DNA from 3 places in the Nesterenkonia sp. K-15-9-6 genome. Region 2 is predicted to be linked to each of the others. Evidence: predicted binding sites of a transcription regulator. Region 2 holds the regulator's gene; each other region holds the start of a gene.
What was found. Region 2 encodes HrcA, which represses chaperone genes, less so after heat shock. Its sites were predicted from a motif close to TTNGCACTCGNNNNNNNCGAGTGCNAA; they were not measured.
Positions count from the first base shown of each region.

Region 1 (6,511 bases), on a different contig from region 2:
GCGGTTCTGTACCGTCGCCCGCTTCCAGATCGTCCCGATCGGCGATCGGCGGGTCCAGGACCCCCACGACGCCTCGGGCGCTCGACCCCGCCGCGAGCCCCACCGCGTAGATTGGGAGACGATCCGAGACATCCTGAAGGGAGGGGCAGTGGCAGCTCAGCAGGGCCGCAGGGGCACCCGCGACGTCCAGCCGCACGAGGACGAGGCCCGCTGCGGGACGGATGGCGTGGCCGGTCCGGACGAGTCGGGCGGGCCGGGGACGTCGGGCGACCAGCACGGGCTGGGGGAGCACCATGCCAGCACGGACGCCGTCGAGGCCATCGACCCCGTCATCTCCGAGCCCGACGCCGAGGTCACCCTCATCCCGGTGGTGCGGCCAGCCTCCGCCGGCGAGGACGAGGAGGAGGACACCTCCACCGGATTCGTCCGTGCCCTGACCGGCAGCATCGCCTCCTCCTGGCAGGCCTCCCGGGAGGCCGAGGCCACCTTGGAATGGGAGGAATACGACGCCGAGGCGGCCGAGCGTGCCCAGGAGGAAGCCGCCCAGGCCGAAGTGGAGGCGGTCCGCCACGAGTACGCCCCCGACGCCTTCTATGACTCCCCGGTCGACAGCCCTGACCTCGGCCAGCACGGGCATCCTGGGCATCCCGGTCAGCACGTCCAGTCCGGTCCTCCCACCTCACCGCTGCCGCGGCCCCACACGCACACCTTCGATGAAGCCCGTCAGGAGCTGGGGCACCCGGAGCGCCCTGCGGACCGGGTGTCCACCGGCGAGTGGACCCCCGTCGGAGACTGGGCCCAGACCGAGGCGCTGGGGCCTCAGATCCCCGGCGACCGCGCCCTGGCGGCGGACCCGCACGAGGTCTCCGCCGCGCCCGCCAGCGAACCGATCCGTCGTCGCTCCGTGCTCCGCCCCGCAGGGACGAAACTGGCGGACCAGCTGAAGCTGCCCCCGCTGTTCGACCGCTCCGTGTTCGAGCAGAAGGTGCGGCCGCAGAACGTGCTGCGCCGCATCATGCGGGCCGAGACGACCCACACCCAGGCCGTGCCGTTGGTGGACCGGCTCGTGGGCACCCCCTACGCGAACCCCCGTCAGGCCGAGCAGCCGGTGGACTCGGACGAACTGGCCACGATCGCCTTCGTCCTCGACCTGGGGGAGGCGCTGTTCCGGTACGGGGCCGGCGCCCTGGAGGTGGAGACCTCGATCATCGCGGTCACCGCGGCCTTCGGGATGAAGAACACCGACGTCGACATCACCAACCAGTCGATCAGCCTCAACTGGGCACCGGACGGCAAGATCCCCTACTCCCGGGTGCGCGTGGTGCGTTCCTGGTCCCGGAACTACAAGGCCCTGGCCGCGGTGCATGAGCTGGTCACCGACATCATCTCCGGGCGGCTCACCCGCGGCGAGTCGGCCGAGCGGCTCCAGGAGATCACCCGGGAGCCCAAGCCGTATCCGCGCTGGATGGTGAACCTGGCCGGAGCTCTGTTCGCCAGCCTGTTCGCGAGCTTCCTCGGAGCCCCGCTTCTGGACGCCGCCCTCGGCTTCGCCGCGACCCTGGTGGTGCTGGGCATCACCCGTCAGCTGGCGGTCTGGAGGGTCCCGGAGTTCTTCACCCTGGCCGCCGGCGGTTTCATGGCCACCTTCATCGCCATGGGCGCCTTCATGCTGGACGCGCCCATCACTCCGTCCATGGTGGTGGCCGGCGGGCTGATGATCCTGCTGCCCTCGGCCCGGGTGGTCTCCGCCATCCAGGACGCGATCAACGGCTTCCCCATCACGTCTGCCGGACGTCTGGTCTCCGCGATGATCGCCTTCGCGGGGATGACAGCGGGCATCATGGCCGGCGTCGTGCTGGCCGACCTGCTGGGTGCCCCGCACATCGAGGTGGCGGTGGGGCTGACCCGCATCTACCATCCGACCGTGCTGGTGGCGCTGGTGTTCGTCGCCGCGATGGCCGCCGCCGTCGTGGAGCAGGCGCGCTGGAAGATGCTGCTGCCCACCGGTGCCGTCTCGGCCCTGGGCTTCCTGCTGTTCTATGCCGGTGAGCTGATCGGGCTGGGGGAGCGGATGACCCCGATCCTGGGCGCGACGGTGGTCGGCGCGCTGGGCCGTGTGGTGGCGCTGCGCATGGGCGCCCCGCAGCTGGTGGTCGCCGTGCCGGGCATGATGTTCATGCTCCCGGGTCTCATGGTCTTCCGGGGCATGTATCAGATCGCTCTCGACAACCCCGAGGTCACCCTGGTGGACTCGATGATGGGCGGGCTGACCGAGCTGTTCAGCGCCCTGATCATCATCCTGGGCATCGCCGCCGGCATCGTGCTCGGCGATGTGCTGATGCGTCCGTTCACCTCGGGGCTGCAGTCCAACGAGCGGTCCCGCGGCCGACGCCGCTGAGCAGTCAGACGGGTGCGGTCAGGCGGGTGCGGTCAGGCGCCAGTCCACCGGAGCCGCGCCCAGGTGCTGCAGAGCGTCGTTGGTCCGGGAGAACGGCCGCGAGCCGAAGAAGCCTCGATGGGCGGACAGCGGCGAGGGGTGCGGGCTGGTGATCACTGCCGTGTGGTCTCCCGCATTCAGCAGCGGCTGCAGGCGCCGCGCATCGGCGCCCCACAGGATGGAGACCAGCGGGGTGTCCCGGGCCACCAGCGACCGGACGGCGGCCTCGGTGATCTGCTCCCATCCGATGCCCCGGTGCGAGCCCGGGCTGCCTGCGGTGACGGTGAGGACCCTGTTGAGCATCAGCACCCCCTGCCGGCTCCACGCCGTGAGATCGCCATGCGGAGCGGGCTCGATGCCGAGGTCCTGATGCAGCTCTCGGAAGATGTTCTGCAGGCTGCGGGGCAGCGGCCGCACATCCGGGGCTACGGCGAAGGACATGCCGATCGGATGCCCCGGGGTGGGGTAGGGATCCTGGCCGAGGATCAGGACCCGGACGTCGTCGAAGGGCTGCCGGAAGGCGCGCAGCACGGCCTCCGGGGCGGGCAGCACGTGTTCGCCGGAGGCCCGGCGGCGGGTCAGCTCCTCGCGGACGCGGGCGAACTGCGGCTCCTGCTCGGCCAGGGCCCGCTCCCAGCCGGACTCCAGAGGTGCGACGAGGTTCTCGGAGAGCTTCATGGGCCACCACCTTAGAGGGTGCCTGGGAGGTGCGTGGTCGCTCGTCATGCGCCCGGAGGTGGTCCGCGGAGGATCCAGGAGGCGATTTCCGGTGCATCTCAGGAAGCTTGCGCGCGTTGCCCAGGGGGTGATGCGCGGGGAAATGACTCCTCGACGTGCGGGGCGCGGCCGGACTGGAGAGAGTCCGCCGTGCGCCGGGCGTCCCTGTGGCAGCGAACACACAGCGGGTGATATGCGCCGTCGTGCCTGCTCCGGGCCGTAGGATGGGCGCAGAACCAGCGGGCCGGTCGCGCATCGGCCCGAATCGAGATCAGGAGGCATCGATGAGCTCTGCCAGCTCGGCCGAAGCCGTCACCCGTGACGAGGTCGCGGACGCGCCGTCTGACGCCGGGGAACTGACCGAGCAGGAGCAGCAGATCCTGGCCCTGGAGCGCCAATGGTGGAAGTACGCCGGGGCCAAGGACCAGGCGATCAGCGATCAGCTGGGCATCTCAGCGGTGTCCTACTACCAGCTGCTCAACCGGCTCATCGACTCCGAGGCGGCCCTCGCCCACGACCCCATGCTCGTCAAGCGCCTGCGCCGCCAACGCGACGCGCGGCAGCGGGCTCGGGCCTCCCGCCGGTGACCGTCGAGATGAGGAGTCCCGCGATCACGAGCCCTGAGATGACGAGCCCTGAGATGTTGAGCTCCGGGATGTTGAGCTCCGATGCCACGAGCGGGCCGGGCTCTCCGGTCCGCCTCACCGTCCGTCCGCAGTCCGCGCACAGCCTGAGGATCGCCACACCATGAGCAAGTTCCCGCACGACGAGTTCGACGACGTCCCTCCCTATCAGCAGGGCGAGGCCGGCAAGCACCGTGCTCCGGCCGAGGCCTCCACGGGCTCCCGGGGCGGGGGCCTGAAGTGGATCGGGCTGCTCGCGGTTCTGGCCCTGACGGTCGGCGTCGTCAGTTACTTCGTGCTGCCCACCCTGCGCGACGGCGACACCGAGGCCTCCGATCAGGACCAGGCCCAGGAGGAGTCCGACGGCGAGGACGAGGGTTCCGAGGACGGCGCCGCCGAGGACGGCGAGGAGGGTGCCGAGGAGGAGCCCACCGGCACCGCCGCGGACACCGAGGCGGCCGTACAGGTCCTGGGCTACGAGGGCGCCGAATCCGAGGCCGCGGCCACGCTGGAGGAGATGGGCTACAACGTCACCTACGTGGCCGAGTGGACCTACGACGACGTCGAGACCCCCGTGGTCTTCTACCCGGCGGGCTCCGAGGAGCACGCCGAGGACGTGGGGCAGAATCTCGGCATCGAGCGGGTGGAGGAGAACAGCGCGTGGAGTTCGGTGGCCGTCGTGGTCGACGGCGATTTCGCCGAGTGAGATCAGCCGCGCAGCAGCAGGCGGGAGCTCACCTCAGGGGTTTGCACTCGCCTGCACAGAGTGCTAAAAATTGAGCTAGCACTCTCCCCCGGAGACTGCCAGCCCGGTGACGGGTGCAGCCTCCTGCGGCGGCGAGTGGGATGAACCTGAACAGGTGAGGCCACCGAAACCATGCGCCCCCGGTGACGCGGGGGTGCGGCCGTCCGTCGCGGGCACCTCTCAAGGTTCGACCCGATTGACGCGAACACGTCTGAATCATCATCACCCGCAGTCCAGGAAGGACACGTGCCGATATGGCTAAGACCATTGCATTCGACGAAGAGGCCCGCCGGGGCCTCGAGCGGGGCCTGAACAGCCTCGCCGACGCCGTCAAGGTCACCTTGGGCCCCCGCGGCCGCAACGTCGTGCTGGAGAAGCAGTGGGGCGCCCCCACCATCACCAACGACGGCGTCTCGATCGCCAAGGAGATCGAGCTGGAGGACCCCTACGAGAAGATCGGCGCCGAGCTGGTCAAGGAGGTCGCCAAGAAGACCGACGACGTCGCCGGTGACGGCACCACCACCGCCACCGTGCTGGCCCAGGCGCTCGTCAAGGAGGGCCTGCGCAACGTGGCCGCCGGTGCCGACCCGATGGGCCTGAAGCGCGGCATCGACAAGGCCGTCGAGGCGGTCACCGAGGAGCTCTTCAAGTCCGCCAAGGAGATCGAGACCAAGGAGCAGATCGCCGCCACCGCATCGATCTCCGCCGCCGACAACCAGATCGGTGAGCTGATCGCCGAGGCGCTCGACAAGGTGGGCAAGGAAGGCGTCATCACCGTCGAGGAGTCCAACACCTTCGGTCTGGAGCTCGAGCTCACCGAGGGCATGCGCTTCGACAAGGGCTACCTCTCCGGCTACTTCGTCACCGACGCCGAGCGTCAGGAAGCGGTCCTCGAGGACCCGTACATCCTGATCGCGAACTCCAAGATCTCCTCGGTCAAGGACGTCATCGGCGTCCTGGAGCAGGTCATGCAGTCCGGCAAGCCGCTGCTGGTCATCGCGGAGGACGTCGAGGGTGAGGCCCTGGCCGCTCTGGTGGTCAACAAGCTCAAGGGCACCTTCAAGTCCGTGGCCGTCAAGGCCCCCGGCTTCGGCGACCGCCGCAAGGCCATGCTGGCCGACATCGCCATCCTCACCGGTGGCCAGGTCATCGCCGAGGAGGTCGGACTCAAGCTGGAGAACGCCACCCTGGACCTGCTGGGCACCGCCCGCAAGGTCGTGGTCACCAAGGACGAGACCACCATCGTCGAGGGCGCCGGCGACGCCGACGAGATCGCCGGCCGCGTCTCCCAGATCAAGGCCGAGATCGAGAACAGCGACTCGGACTACGACCGCGAGAAGCTGCAGGAGCGCCTGGCGAAGCTGGCCGGCGGCGTGGCCGTCATCAAGGCCGGTGCTGCCACCGAGGTGGAGCTCAAGGAGCGCAAGCACCGCATCGAGGACGCCGTGCGCAACGCGAAGGCCGCCGTGGACGAGGGCATCGTCGCCGGCGGTGGCGCCGCTCTCATCCAGGCCGGCGCCCGGGCGTTCCAGTCCCTGTCCCTGGAGGGCGACGAGGCCACCGGTGCGAACATCGTGAAGTTCGCCGTGGAGGCCCCGCTGAAGCAGATCGCCATCAACGCCGGCCTCGAGCCCGGCGTGGTGGCCGAGAAGGTCAAGGGTCTGGCCGACGGCACCGGTCTCAACGCCGCCACCGGCGTGTACGAGGACCTGCTGGCCGCCGGCGTCAACGACCCGGTGAAGGTGACCCGTTCGGCACTGCAGAACGCGGCCTCCATCGCCAGCCTCTTCCTCACCACTGAGGCCGTCGTGGCCGACAAGCCCGAGAAGAACGCCGGCGGCGCCGGCGCCGAGGGCATGGACCCGATGGGCGGCATGGGCGGCATGATGTGATCATGCCCGGCCCGTCGCGCTGAGCAGCACGAGAGCCCCGCAGGCATCAGCCTGCGGGGCTCTCGTCATGCTCAGGGGAATCGCAGCGCCCGCCCGG
Region 1 covers NZ_JBQYEY010000015.1:21,180-27,690, forward strand. The annotation lists gene SD455_RS10545 (threonine/serine exporter family protein) at 149-2,398, shown strand; gene SD455_RS10550 (uracil-DNA glycosylase) at 2,417-3,115, opposite strand; gene SD455_RS10555 (DUF3263 domain-containing protein) at 3,439-3,741, shown strand; gene SD455_RS10560 (LytR C-terminal domain-containing protein) at 3,902-4,483, shown strand; gene groL (chaperonin GroEL) at 4,777-6,414, shown strand.
Region 1: groL (chaperonin GroEL) is a predicted target of HrcA. The motif match lies at 4,524-4,550, and genes of this name have one in related genera.

Region 2 (6,511 bases):
GATCACCCGCCAGCGTCTGGAGAGCGAGTACAACCTCGACCTGATCTCCACCGCGCCGAACGTCATCTATGACGTCACGGCGGAGGACGGCGAGGTCCACGTGGTGACCAACCCCAGCGAGTTCCCCGACGGCAAGGTCTCGGAGATCCGTGAGCCGGTGGTCGCCGCGACGGTGATCGTCCCCAGTGAGTTCGTCGGAGCTGTCATGGAGCTCTGCCAGGCTCGTCGCGGCACCATGGAGGGCATGGACTACCTCTCCGAGGAACGTGTGGAGCTGCGGTACAGGCTTCCCCTGGCGGAGATCGTCTTCGACTTCTTCGATCAGCTGAAGTCCCGCACCAAGGGCTACGCCTCGCTGAACTGGCAGGGCGAGGGTGATCAGGCGGCCGACCTGGTGAAGGTCGACATCCTGCTGCAGGGGGACAAGGTGGACGCCTTCTCCGCGATCACCCACCGCGACCATGCCTATGCCTACGGAGTGAGGATGGCCTCCCGTCTGAAGGAGCTCATCCCGCGCCAGCAGTTCGAGGTTCCGATCCAGGCGGCCATCGGCTCGCGCATCATCGCGCGTGAGAACATCCGCGCCATCCGCAAGGACGTGCTCTCGAAGTGCTACGGCGGAGACATCAGCCGCAAGCGCAAGCTGCTGGAGAAGCAGAAGGAGGGCAAGAAGCGCATGAAGATGGTGGGCACCGTGGAGGTGCCTCAGGAGGCCTTCATCGCTGCTCTGTCCTCCGACGAGGGTGGCGGCGAGAAGGGCAAGAAGTAGGCAGTGCCTGCCACGCTTCCGGTGGGCGATCCGGTCCCGGCCGACGGCGCGCTGCCCGCGCGGGTGCTCGCCGGGCTGGGCGGGCGCGCCTCAGCGCCGCTGGGGCTGTACGTGCACATCCCCTTCTGCTCGGTGCGCTGCGGCTATTGCGACTTCAACACCTACACGGCTGAGGACCTCGGTCCGGGTGCGTCCCGGGAGTCCTACCCGGAGACGCTGATCCGGGAGTTGGAGTTCGCCGCGGATCTGCTGGCACGCTCCGGGGCGCCCGAGCGCCCCTTGCGCACGATCTTCTTCGGCGGCGGCACCCCCACGCTGCTCCCGGCCGAGTCCCTGGCCCGCATCCTGGAGCGCGCCCGGTCCCTGTTCGGGGTGGCCCCGGGGGCGGAGGTCACCACGGAGGCGAACCCCGACACCGTGGACGAAGCTACCGCCGCCACATTGGCCGAGGCCGGATTCACCCGGGTGAGTCTGGGCATGCAGTCGGCGGTGCCGAAGGTGCTGCGCACACTGGACCGCACCCATGATCCTGCCAATGTCACCCGTGCGGTCGACGCCGTCCGGAGCCAGGGCCTTCAGGTCAGCCTGGACCTGATCTATGGCACGCCGGGAGAGACCTTGGAGGACTGGCGCACCAGCCTGGAGACTGCGGTCGCGATGGATCCGGACCATGTCTCGGCGTACTCGCTGATCGTGGAGGAGGGTACCGCGATGGCGGCGAAGGTCCGCCGCGGCGAGCTGCCCGATGTGGATCCGGATGACCATGCGGACAAGTACCTGCTCACCGACGAGCTGCTGAGCGCGGCCGGACACCAGTGGTACGAGGTCTCGAACTTCTCGCGGGATGAGTCGACCCGGTCGCAGCACAACCTGAACTACTGGCGGGACTCCGACTGGTGGGGTGCGGGGCCGGGCGCCCACTCCCACCTGGGCGGACTGCGCTGGTGGAACGTCAAGCACCCCGCCGCCTACGCCCAGCGGCTCCACCAGGGCATCACCCCGGGCCACGGCAGGGAGCTTCTCGACGACGACGCACAGGCGCTGGAGCACCTGATGCTGCGCCTGCGGATCGCCGAGGGCCTCGACGTGGCCGAGCATGAGGCGCTGCCTGGGGCTCGACGCCTCGACGACGGAGTCCTGCGGGCCCTGGTCCACGAGGGGCTGGCGCAGGAGGGACCGTTGAACCCGGACGAACGGAGCCCGCGCGGACGGGTGGTGCTCACGCTGCAGGGCCGCCTGCTGGCCGATGCGGTGACCCGTCGCCTCAGTGGATGAGGCGCAGGTTCATCCGGTACCGGTAGGGGCGACCCTTGTTGCACTCGATGCCCGCCACGAGACCTGAGATCGTCATCACGACCCACAGGAAGACGGCGGCCAGTCCGAAGATCCACCCGATGGCGGGGATCAGCGCCAGCACGTAGCAGACGAGCATCACCACGGTCAGCGGCAGGGTGAAGTTCAGGGCCTCCTTGGACTCCTGTGCGGTGAACGGACCTCGGTCCCGGAACACGAGGTAGATGATCAGCGACGGCACGCAGCCCATGAGCCCGCCGAAGTGGGACAGCGTCGCCCAGCGACGGTCCTCCGAAGGGGTCAGTGGCAGCGCCGCGTCGGCGGAGCCCTCGACGCGCTCGGAGTCCCCGGCGTGCTGGCGGCGTCGGTCCGCAGGCCGGTGACGGTCGCCCGAGTTCGGCTGCTGCGGATGTGGCGGCTCGGACTGTGGCACGGCGCCCCTCTCTGATGCTCGTGGGATGGCGGTCGTGCGGACCCGGGGGGCCTGCACGGATGAGGCAGATTCTACCGCCCCCTCCTGGACGTGGGCTGCCGGCGACACCCCCGCGGAGCCGCCGGGCGCAGGCGTCAGCCGGTGACGAAGTCGATGAGCTCCTCGACCCGTCCCAGCAGGGCCGGTTCCAGGTCGGTGTAGCTGGAGACCGTCCCCAGGATCCGCTTCCAGCCGGCGGCGATGTCCCGCTGCCCGGAATGCGGCCAGCCGAGTGCCTGGAGGGTGCCCACTTTGATGTCGATGTGCCGAGGGATGTCGGGCCAGGCCTGAAGTCCCACGAGCTGGGGCTTCACCGCCTGCCAGACGTCCACATAGGGGTGGCCCAGTACTGTCACGTTGCCGGCCGCCCCCGGCATGGACATGGCCTCGGCCGCAATGCGGCTCTCCTTGGAGCCCGGGACGAGGTGGTCCAGCAGCACACCCACTCGACGGTCCCGGCTCGGTCCGAACTCCCGCAGGGCCCCGACGAGGTCGTCTGCGCCGTGCAGAGGTTCGACGACGACTCCCTCGAGCCGCAGGTCCTCGCCCCAGACCTTCTCGACCAGTTCGGCGTCATGGGTGCCCTCCACCCAGATCCGGGAGGCCCGGGCGACTCGTGCCCGGGCGCCCTCCACAGCCAGCGAGCCCGATGCGGTGCGGCGGGGGCCCTGCGGGGCGGTGCGAGGCTTCGGCGGGACCAGCTCCACCGGGGCGCCGTCGTGCAGGAACCCGTGCCCCAGTGGGAAGGCCCGGCTGCGGCCGTGGCGGTCCTCCAGGCGGACCACGCGGATGCCGCCGGCCGCCTCCACACCCACCACGGCACCGACCCACCCCGACTCGGTCTCCTCCACCACGGTGCCGTGGTCGGCGGGGAGCGGCGGAACCTCACGGTACTGGGCGCGACGCCGTTCGGCCATGTCCGCGGGGCCCCAGGCGGACCAGTCGGTGGGGAAGTGAGGAGATGTCACAGCCCGGGAGCCTAGCAGCGGCGGCGCCGACTTCGGCGGATCCCGACGACACGCGCTAGAATTGGCACTTGTCGCAGGAGAGTGCCAATCGCCGCCGGGAGAGGAGACCAGCGATGTCTGACACCCGTCGCCTGCAGGTGCTGCGTGCGATCGTGGAGGACTACGTCCAGACCCAGGAGCCTGTCGGGTCCAAGGCGCTGGTGGATCGCCACAACCTCGAGGTCTCTCCGGCCACCATCCGCAATGACATGGCCTTCCTGGAGGCCGAGGGCCTCATCGCGGCCCCACATACCTCCGCGGGCCGGATCCCCACCGACCAGGGGTATCGGCTCTTCGTGGACCGCATCACCGAGGTCCGTCCGCTGTCGCGGGCCGAGCGTCGCGCGATGGACACCCTGGTGGAGGCCGCAGACGACCATGACGCCATGCTGGAGCAGACCGTGCGTCTGCTGGCCATGCTCACCAACCAGGTCGCCGTCCTGCAGCACCCCCAGCAGTCCACGGCGCGCATCCGGCACATCGAGGTCCTGTCCATGGGGCCGCTCAAGGTGCTGGTGGTCGTGATCCTCTCCTCCGGGAAGGTGGAGCAGCGGATGGCCACACTGCCGGAGCCTGTGGACGACGATTCGCTGCAGGTGCTCGGTCAGCGGCTCGCCGGGGAGCTCCACAACCGGTCCGCCTCGGCGCTGCCGCTGCCGGTGGACCGCCTGCTCGGCTCGGTCGAGCCGTCGCTGCGCTCCAGCCTCGCGATCGTCGCCCACACGGTGGAGGCGGTGCTGGAGTCCGGACGGGTGGATCGCATCATCATGGCCGGCACTGCTAACCTCGCCAGGTCTGACCGCGACCTGGGCCCCTCGCTCGGTCCCGTCCTGGAGGCCCTCGAGGAGCAGGTGGTCCTGCTGCGCCTGCTCACCGAGATGGAGCAGGACCGCCGTGGCCTCTCCGTGCGGATCGGTCATGAGACGAGCCATGACTCGCTGTCCGAGACCTCGGTGGTCGCTGCGGAGTACGCGGTCGGCGACGGCGGCGACGCCGCGAAGCTCGGTGTCGTCGGGCCCACACGCATGGACTACGGCTCCACCATGTCGGCGGTGCGAGCCATGGCACGGTACCTGTCCCGGATTCTCTCTGAAGGGTGAGAAGTGACTGACTACTACGAGGCGCTCGGCGTGAGCCGAGAGGCGTCGACCGATGAGATCAAGAAGGCGTACCGGAAGAAGGCGCGCAGGCTGCATCCGGATGTGAACCCCTCGGAGGACGCCGCCGATCAGTTCAAGCTCATCGGACGCGCCTATGAGGTGCTCTCCGACCCGGAGAAGCGCCGCAACTATGACGCCACCGGTGACGAGAACGGCCGGTCGCCCTTCGGCGGCGGATTCGGGGGAGGGGGCCAGGGCTTCGGCGGCTTCAGCGACATCTTCGAGACGTTCTTCGGCGCCGGAGCCTCGGGTCCGGCCTCCCGCACCCGGCGCGGCCAAGACTCCCTCATCCGCGTGCGCATCGATCTCAAGGACGCCGTGTTCGGCACCACCAAGGAGGTGGAGATCGAGACGGCGGTCACGTGCTCTGTCTGCCATGGCTCGTGCACGCGGGAGGGGACCAGCCCGACGACCTGCCCCGACTGCCACGGTCAGGGCCAGGTCCAGCGGCCCATGCGCTCCATCCTGGGCACCGTCCTGCAGACCGAAGCCTGCGCCCGGTGCTCCGGCTTCGGCAGCATCATCGAGGACCCGTGTCAGGAGTGCGACGGACAGGGCAGGGTGCGCGAACGCCGCACGCTGAAGGTCAAGATCCCCGCCGGCGTGGACAAGGGCAACCGCATCCACCTCGCCGGGGAAGGGGAGGCCGGACTGGCCGGCGGGCCGCACGGCGACCTGTTCATCGAGGTGGACGTCCGGCCCCACGACGTCTTCACCCGACGCGGGAACGACCTGCACGCCACCGTGTCCATCCCCATGACGGCCGCCGCCCTCGGCACCACGGTCAGTCTGGAGACCTTCGACGGGACCGAGGAGATCGAGGTCAAGCCGGGCACGCAGTCGGGCGAGGTGCTGACGCTGCGGGACCGCGGTGTCGCGCACCTGCGCGGCGGCGGCCGCGGTGCGCTGAAGGTGCATCTGAAGGTCGAGACCCCCACCAAGCTGACTGATCGCCAGCGCGAGCTGCTCCGTGAGCTGGCCGCCGAGCGTGACGAGGAGCTGGGGGAGTCCACCACGGAGCACCGGGGGATGTTCGCCAAACTCCGCGAGGCCTGGGACAGCCTGTGACAGCTCCGCTGTTCCACCTGGCGCCGGGACGGCTCGACGGCGTCTCCTGCGGCGACCACGTCCGGCTCGACGGCGCGGAGGGCCACCACGCGGCCACGGTGATGCGCCTCGAGGTCGGGGAGGAGGTCCACCTCTCCGACACGCGCCGGCTGCGGGTCACCGGATCGGTGGTCGAGACGGGGGCCGGTGTGCTGACGGTGGAGGTCTCCGCCGTCGAGGAAGAGCCCGACGAGCGTCCCCGTCTTGTGCTGGTCCAGGCGCTGGCGAAGGACCGTCGGGACCTGCAGGCGATCGAGTCCGCCACGGAGCTCGGCGTGGACCGGATCGTGCCGTGGCAGGCCGAGCGCTCCGTGGCCCGCTGGAAGGCGGGTCGGGAGGCGAAGAAGCACGCGGAGTGGGTCTCGACGGTCCGGGCCGCGGCCAAGCAGACGCGCCGCACCGCCGTCCCCGAGGTGGAGCAGCTGCACACCACCGCGCAGTATGCGGCGGCAGCTGCCGCGGATCCGCGGCGGGCCGTCGTGGTGCTCCATGAGTCTGACGAGCACACTCTGGCCGGCGCGCTGCAGGACGTCGATGCTTCCAACGTCGAGGAGCTGCATCTGCTGGTGGGCCCGGAGGGAGGGATCTCGCGGGGCGAGATCGAGCGGCTGGTCGCCGCAGGTGCTCGGGTGGCGCGCCTGGGGCGCACTGTGCTGCGTTCGTCGACGGCAGGGCCGGCCGCCCTGGCCGGCGTACAGGTGCT
Region 2 covers NZ_JBQYEY010000001.1:35,594-42,104, forward strand. The annotation lists gene lepA (translation elongation factor 4) at 1-769, shown strand, start outside; gene hemW (radical SAM family heme chaperone HemW) at 773-2,044, shown strand; gene SD455_RS00155 (DUF4870 domain-containing protein) at 2,034-2,495, opposite strand; gene SD455_RS00160 (DUF3097 family protein) at 2,630-3,451, opposite strand; gene hrcA (heat-inducible transcriptional repressor HrcA) at 3,616-4,641, shown strand; gene dnaJ (molecular chaperone DnaJ) at 4,645-5,769, shown strand; gene SD455_RS00175 (16S rRNA (uracil(1498)-N(3))-methyltransferase) at 5,766-6,511, shown strand, end outside.

Region 3 (6,511 bases), on a different contig from region 2:
CGTCGCGTCCGGGGTGATGGTCACCGGGTCGGAGATCATGCCGGACTCCGACCGCTTGACCTGGTCGATCTGCTTGGCCTGCTCGTCGATGGAGAGGTTGCGGTGCAGGATGCCGACGCCGCCGAGCCGGGCGAGCGCGATCGCCATCGGCGCCTCGGTGACGGTGTCCATGGCGGCCGAGGCCACCGGCGTGTTCAGCGTGATGTTCCGGGTGAACTGCGTGGAGGTGTCGGCGTCGGACGGGATCACGTCGGTGGCGCCGGGCAGCAGGAGGACGTCGTCGTAGGTCAGCCCTACGAAGCCGAAGGGGTCGTGTTCCTCTGCGGTGGTCTCTGTCACGGGTGTCGCCTCTCCAGGGTGTCGTCGATGCGGGTCGCTTGAGGACCGGCGGCTGCGGCGTCGTCGGTGTTCGGGCCACAACAAGTCTACTGCCGCGAGGATTCCTGTGCGGCGCGCCCGATTCCGCCTCAGGACGCGGCCGTGCACCCCGTCCGGAGCCCTTCAGCTCACCCAATGTGACAGCATATGAACTTATCTGTTCATATTTATGAAGATATCCCGCATAGTGGTGTCAGGCACTTCTGCACCGGAAGCAGCACCACACAGACTCGCAGCGAAAGGCACCAGCACATCATGAGCACCGACGAGGCACCCTCCCCCGAGCAGACGCCGGGCTCCGGCCGAGGATCCAGCGGCAAGCTGGCCCTCGCCTTCGTGGCGGTGGCCGCCCTGGCCGCCACCGCCGGAGGCGTGGTCACCAACAGCATCGGCGGCGGGGACGACGCCGCCAGCGCCGGCACCGGCTCCGGCGGCGGCGATCAGGCCACCACCGTGGCGAATGTTCAGGTCGCGGGCGAACACCGCGGCTACGACGAGGTCCACCAGGGCGGCGACGAGGACCTGGAGAACGTCCTGGTCTCCACCGACTGGCTGGCCGACCGCCTGGACGAGGGCGACCTCGCCGAGCAGGGCATCGTCCTGATCGACGTCTCCGAGGAGCTGCCCACCTCCGAGCTGACCCCCTACTCCGAGGCCCACATCCCCCAGGCGCAGTACGTGAACTGGTCCACCGAGTTCACCCAGCCCAACACCCGCGAGTTCATCTCCCAGGACGAGTTCACCGAGCTGGCCCAGTCCCTGGGCATCGACGACGGCGACACCGTCGTGCTCTACGGCGACTCCAACAACTGGTTCGCCGCCTACGCCGCCTGGGTGTTCAAGCTCTACGGCGCCGAGGACGTCCGCCTGCTCGACGGCGGCCTGCACAAGTGGGAGGTCTACGACGAGCGCGAGCTGACCGAGGAGGTCCCCGACGTCGCCGAAGGCACCTGGGAGGCCCAGCCGCAGAACCTCGACATCCGCGCCCTGCAGCCCGAAGTCCTCGAGGTGGCCGAGGAGAACGTCGACGGCGAGTCCGCCACCACCCTGGTGGACATCCGCTCCGCCGACGAGCACGACGGCGCGATCGGCGTGGACCCGGAGATCTTCGAGGGCGAGTCCACCTCCATCTGGGGGCACATCCCCGGCTCGGTCAACGTCTCCTGGGGCACCATCGTCGATGAGGAGACCGGCCAGTTCCTGCCGGCCGACGAGATCCGGGCCATCTACGAGGACGCCGGCGTCGACCTCGACAGCCCGATCATCACCTACTGCCGCATCGGCGAGCGCGCCTCCCACACCTGGTTCGCCCTGAGCCAGATCCTGGGAGCCGACACCCAGGTCTACGACGGCTCCTGGACCGAGTGGGGCAACTCGGTGGGCGTGCCGGTGGCCAACAACACCGACCAGCGCGCCGGCCTGTGGGGCAGCGGCGGCTCGTGAGCGCCACCGCTGAGACCACCTCGACGGAGCCCGTCCGCCACTCCGGCGGACCGGGCTCCGTCTCGGTCCGTGCCGACCGTCCCCTGGGCTGGACCCGGGCGGACACGGTGCGCACATCCGTCGCGCTCGCGATCGCAGCGCTGCTGCTCGGACTGGCCGGCTGGCTGACCGTCACCGACGGCGAGGGTCTGGGAGGGTCGAACGCCGCCTTCGCCCTGCTGATCGGTGCCGGCCTCGGCATCCTGTTCGAACGCGGCCGCTACTGCTTCTTCTGCGTGTTCCGTGACTTCTTCGAGAAGGGGAACTCGCGCGGACTCTACGCCGTGCTGGTCTCCATCGCCGTGGGGATGATCGGCTACGCCGTCGTCTTCTCCATGCGTGTGTCCAACCCCACCGGGGGCACCATTCCCTCGGACGCCCACATCGCCCCGGTCTCCCTGGCGCTGGTGATCGCCGGCCTGGCCTTCGGACTCGGGATGGTGATCTCCGGGGGCTGCATCGCCGGGCACCTGTATCGGCTCCCCGAAGGGCACCTGCGCTCCCTGCCGGCGCTGGTCGGCGTCGTGCTGGGCTTCGGCGCGGGATTCCTCTCCTGGGACACCATGTACTCCGGGTTCATCGCCGGGGCGCCGGTCCCCTGGCTGCCCGCCGGCGGCGGCTACACCACCGCGGTCGTGCTGCAGCTGGGCGTGCTGGTCGGACTCGGGATCTGGCTGCTGCGGTGGAACCCGCCGGTGACGGGCCGCGGGGACCGCGTGGTCGACGCCACCGAGGTCCGCCGCCTCGTGTTCTTCAAGCGCTGGCCGGCGCTGGCCACCGGTGCCGCCGTCGGGATCCTGGCCGTGCTGGCCTACTACAAGGACCAGCCGCTGGGCGTGACCAGCCAGATCTCCTCACTGACCCGCACCGGCATGGACGCCGCCGGGCTGCTGCCGAACTTCATGCCAGGCCTGGACGAGCGCCTCGCCGGCTGCGTGGCGGTGGTGGTGCACACCATCACCACCAACGGGTGGCTGATCGCCGGCATCGTGCTGGCCTCGCTGGCCGCCGCGCTGCCGGGGCGCCGGGTCAAGGTGGAGCCGCTGACCGGCTGGAATTCGCTCACCGCGGTGATCGGCGGAGTCCTGCTGGGCTGGGGTTCGATGATCGGGCTGGGCTGCACCATCGGCGTACTGCTCTCCGGGACCCAGGCGATGGCGCTCTCCGGCTGGGTCTTCGGCGCGGCCGTGGTCGTCGCCGCCGGCGTCGGGTTCAAGCTTGGGCTGCATCGCCGCGCCAACCCTGGGGTGTACCGCTGAGCAGGTCCCTCAGGGAAGGCCACGGACCCGCAGTCCGGCACGTCACAGGGACGGCCTTAGCACTCTGCTTGACCGAGTGCTAAGGCCGTCCTAAAGTTTGTGTTGGCACTCGAGGCCATCGAGTGCTGATGCGGCGTCGGCGTCACCGGCGCCGAAGGCCTGAAGGGGCGCCGTCCGGCACCGCGACGACGGATCGGTCACTCCCAAGGCGCGCAACAACCCCGGCCTGGGGCACGGCGTCGGCGTCACACGACGCGCGGCCCGGGCCTGTGAACAGACCCGATTCGACATCACGCAAAGGAGAGTACTGACGTGTCAGTCTCCATCAAGCCCCTCGAGGATCGTATTGTTGTCCGCCCCCTGGAAGCTGAGCAGACCACCGCTTCCGGTCTGGTGATCCCGGACACCGCCAAGGAGAAGCCCCAGGAGGGCGAGGTCGTGGCCGTGGGCCCGGGCCGTGTCGACGACAAGGGCAACCGCGTGCCGGTCGACGTCGCCGAGGGCGACGTCGTCATCTACTCCAAGTTCGGCGGCACCGAGGTCAAGGTCGGCGGCGACGAGTTCCTCGTCCTCAACGCCCGCGACGTCCTGGCTGTCGTCGAGAAGTGATCGCGGATCCTCCGCACACCTCTCGAGACCCGCATCTGACTCGCAAAGGAAGCAACTCATATGGCAAAGCAGCTTGAGTTCGACGATGCCGCCCGGAAGGCACTCGAGGCCGGCATCGACAAGCTCGCCGACACCGTCAAGGTGACGCTGGGCCCCAAGGGCCGCAACGTCGTCCTGGACAAGTCCTGGGGCGCACCGACCATCACCAACGACGGCGTCACGATCGCCCGCGAGATCGAGGTCGAGGACTCCTACGAGAACCTCGGCGCTCAGCTCGCCAAGGAGGTCGCCACCAAGACCAACGACGTCGCCGGCGACGGCACCACCACCGCCACCGTGCTCGCCCAGGCCCTGGTCAAGGAAGGCCTGCGCAACGTGGCCGCCGGTGCCGCTCCGGGTGAGATCAAGCGCGGCATCGAGACCGCCGTCACCGCGGTGACCGAGCGTCTGAAGACCAACGCCCGCGACGTCGAGGGCCCCCAGGTGGCCCACGTCGCCGCGATCTCCGCCCAGAACGACGAGGTCGGCGAGCTCATCGCCCGCGCCTTCGACGCAGTGGGCACCGAGGGCGTGATCACCATCGAGGAGTCCTCCACGACGTCGACCGAGCTCGACATCACCGAGGGCATGCAGTTCGACAAGGGCTACCTCTCCCCGCACTTCGTCACTGACGCTGACCGTCAGGAGGCCGTGCTGGAGGATGCCCAGATCCTCATCCACCAGGGCAAGATCTCCAACATGCAGGAGTTCCTGCCGCTGCTGGAGAAGGTGCTGCAGTCCAAGAAGCCGCTGTTCATCATCGCCGAGGACGTCGAGGGCGAGGCGCTCTCCACCCTGGTGGTGAACAAGATCCGCGGCACCCTGAACGCTGTGGCTGTCAAGGCTCCGGGCTTCGGCGACCGCCGCAAGGCCATGCTGGAGGACATCGCGATCCTCACCGGCGCCCAGGTGGTCTCCCCCGACCTCGGTCTGAAGCTGGACCAGGTGGGCACCGAGGTGCTCGGCTCCGCACGCCGCGTGACCGTCACCAAGGACAACACCACCATCGTCGACGGCGCCGGCTCGAAGGAGGACGTCGAGGCCCGTGCCGCCACGATCAAGGCGCAGGCTGACGCGACCGACTCCGAGTGGGACCGTGAGAAGCTGCAGGAGCGGCTGGCCAAGCTGGCCGGCGGCATCGGCGTCATCAAGGTCGGTGCGGCCACCGAGGTGGAGCTCAAGGAGCGCAAGCACCGCATCGAGGACGCCGTGTCCTCCACGCGTGCCGCGCTCGAGGAGGGCATCGTCGCCGGCGGTGGCACCGCGCTGATCAACGCGCTGTCCGCCCTGGACGAGGACACGAACGTCCAGGCGCTCGAGGGCGACGCCGCCGCTGCGGTGGGCATCGTCCGCCGGGCGCTGGTGCAGCCGCTGCGCTGGATCGCCCAGAACGCCGGCGAGGACGGCTTCGTCGTCGCCTCCAAGGTCGCGGACCTGGAGCCGAACCACGGCTTCAACGCCAAGACCGGCGTCTACGGCGACCTGATCGCCGACGGCGTCATCGACCCGGTCAAGGTCACCCGCTCTGCCCTGCAGAACGCCGCCTCCATCGCGGCGCTGGTGCTGACCACCGAGACGCTCGTCGTCGAGAAGAAGGACGACGAGGAGGAGTGATCTCCGCACGCTGAGATCCCTCTGCCGAGACAGGGGCCCTGGCCACGTCACCCGACGGGCCAGGGCCCCTTCTCTGTCCACGGGCTCTCTGCGCTGAGTTGGTCTGGAGTTTTGGGTACTCGACTCGATCGAGTCGAGTACCCACAACTCCAGACCAACTCACGCGCGCTCGGGCCCCGCGCAGACCAGCTCGGAGAGCACTCTCTCGCTGTCCCGACTCCATTGACACGATTTTGTTTTTCGAGACCCTTGAAATGTGAGCCAGGCCACAGTAGGTTCAACGCAGGGAGATGGAAAGCGTATTCCAATGGACGCGAGGCAGTTCTCCCGGCCTCACCGATACTGACGGAGAGAGTCCCATGCCCATCCCGCGGCATCACAACCATCCACAGGCCGAAGACAGACCACCGCGACGACGGCCCCTCCGACTCCTCGGAGCGGCGGCCCTCGTCGGACTTTTGGCAAGCGCTTCCCTCATCGGTTCGCCGGACCAACCCGCGGAGGCAGCTCCAGAGAGCGACCTGCCACCCACCGGCATGCCCTATGAGAACTACCCCGCCCTGAAGGATCAGTACGAGGACTACTTCCACTTCGGCATCTTCGGGCGCGGAGAGATGGAAGGACTGATCTACAACTACGCCTCCTACACGCCGGGCAATGAGATGAAACCGGAGAGCACTCAGCCGGAGAAGGGCGTCTTCACATTCGAGAACGCTGAGGCAGCCATGGCCCAGCACGCGGAGCACAACCCGGACCTGCTCTTCTCCGGGCACACGCTGGCCTGGCATTCCCAGACGCCGTCGTGGATGTGGGACGCACCCCCGGCCCGCTACGGACAGCCCGGCGAGTACGACCCCGCAGTGGCGCAGGAGAACCTGGAGACCCACATCGAAGAGGTCCTCGGACACTTCGGGGAAGACCTCCAAGCGATCGACGTGGTCAATGAGGCGATCGAGAGCGCGGATCCTTCCGACTGGCGAGCGTCGTTGACCACCGGCCAGGGCTGGTATCCGGCCCTCGGCCCTGACTGGGTGGAGATGGCGTTCCTCAAAGCCGCCGAGGTGGTGGATGAGAACGGATGGGACGTCAAACTCACCTATAACGACTTCGGCCTGAACAACCCGGACAAG
Region 3 covers NZ_JBQYEY010000002.1:128,615-135,125, forward strand. The annotation lists gene guaB (IMP dehydrogenase) at 1-339, opposite strand, end outside; gene SD455_RS01835 (sulfurtransferase) at 634-1,821, shown strand; gene SD455_RS01840 (YeeE/YedE family protein) at 1,818-3,119, shown strand; gene groES (co-chaperone GroES) at 3,432-3,728, shown strand; gene groL (chaperonin GroEL) at 3,789-5,381, shown strand; gene SD455_RS01855 (endo-1,4-beta-xylanase) at 5,918-6,511, shown strand, end outside.
Region 3: groES (co-chaperone GroES) is a predicted target of HrcA. The motif match lies at 3,176-3,202, and genes of this name have one in related genera.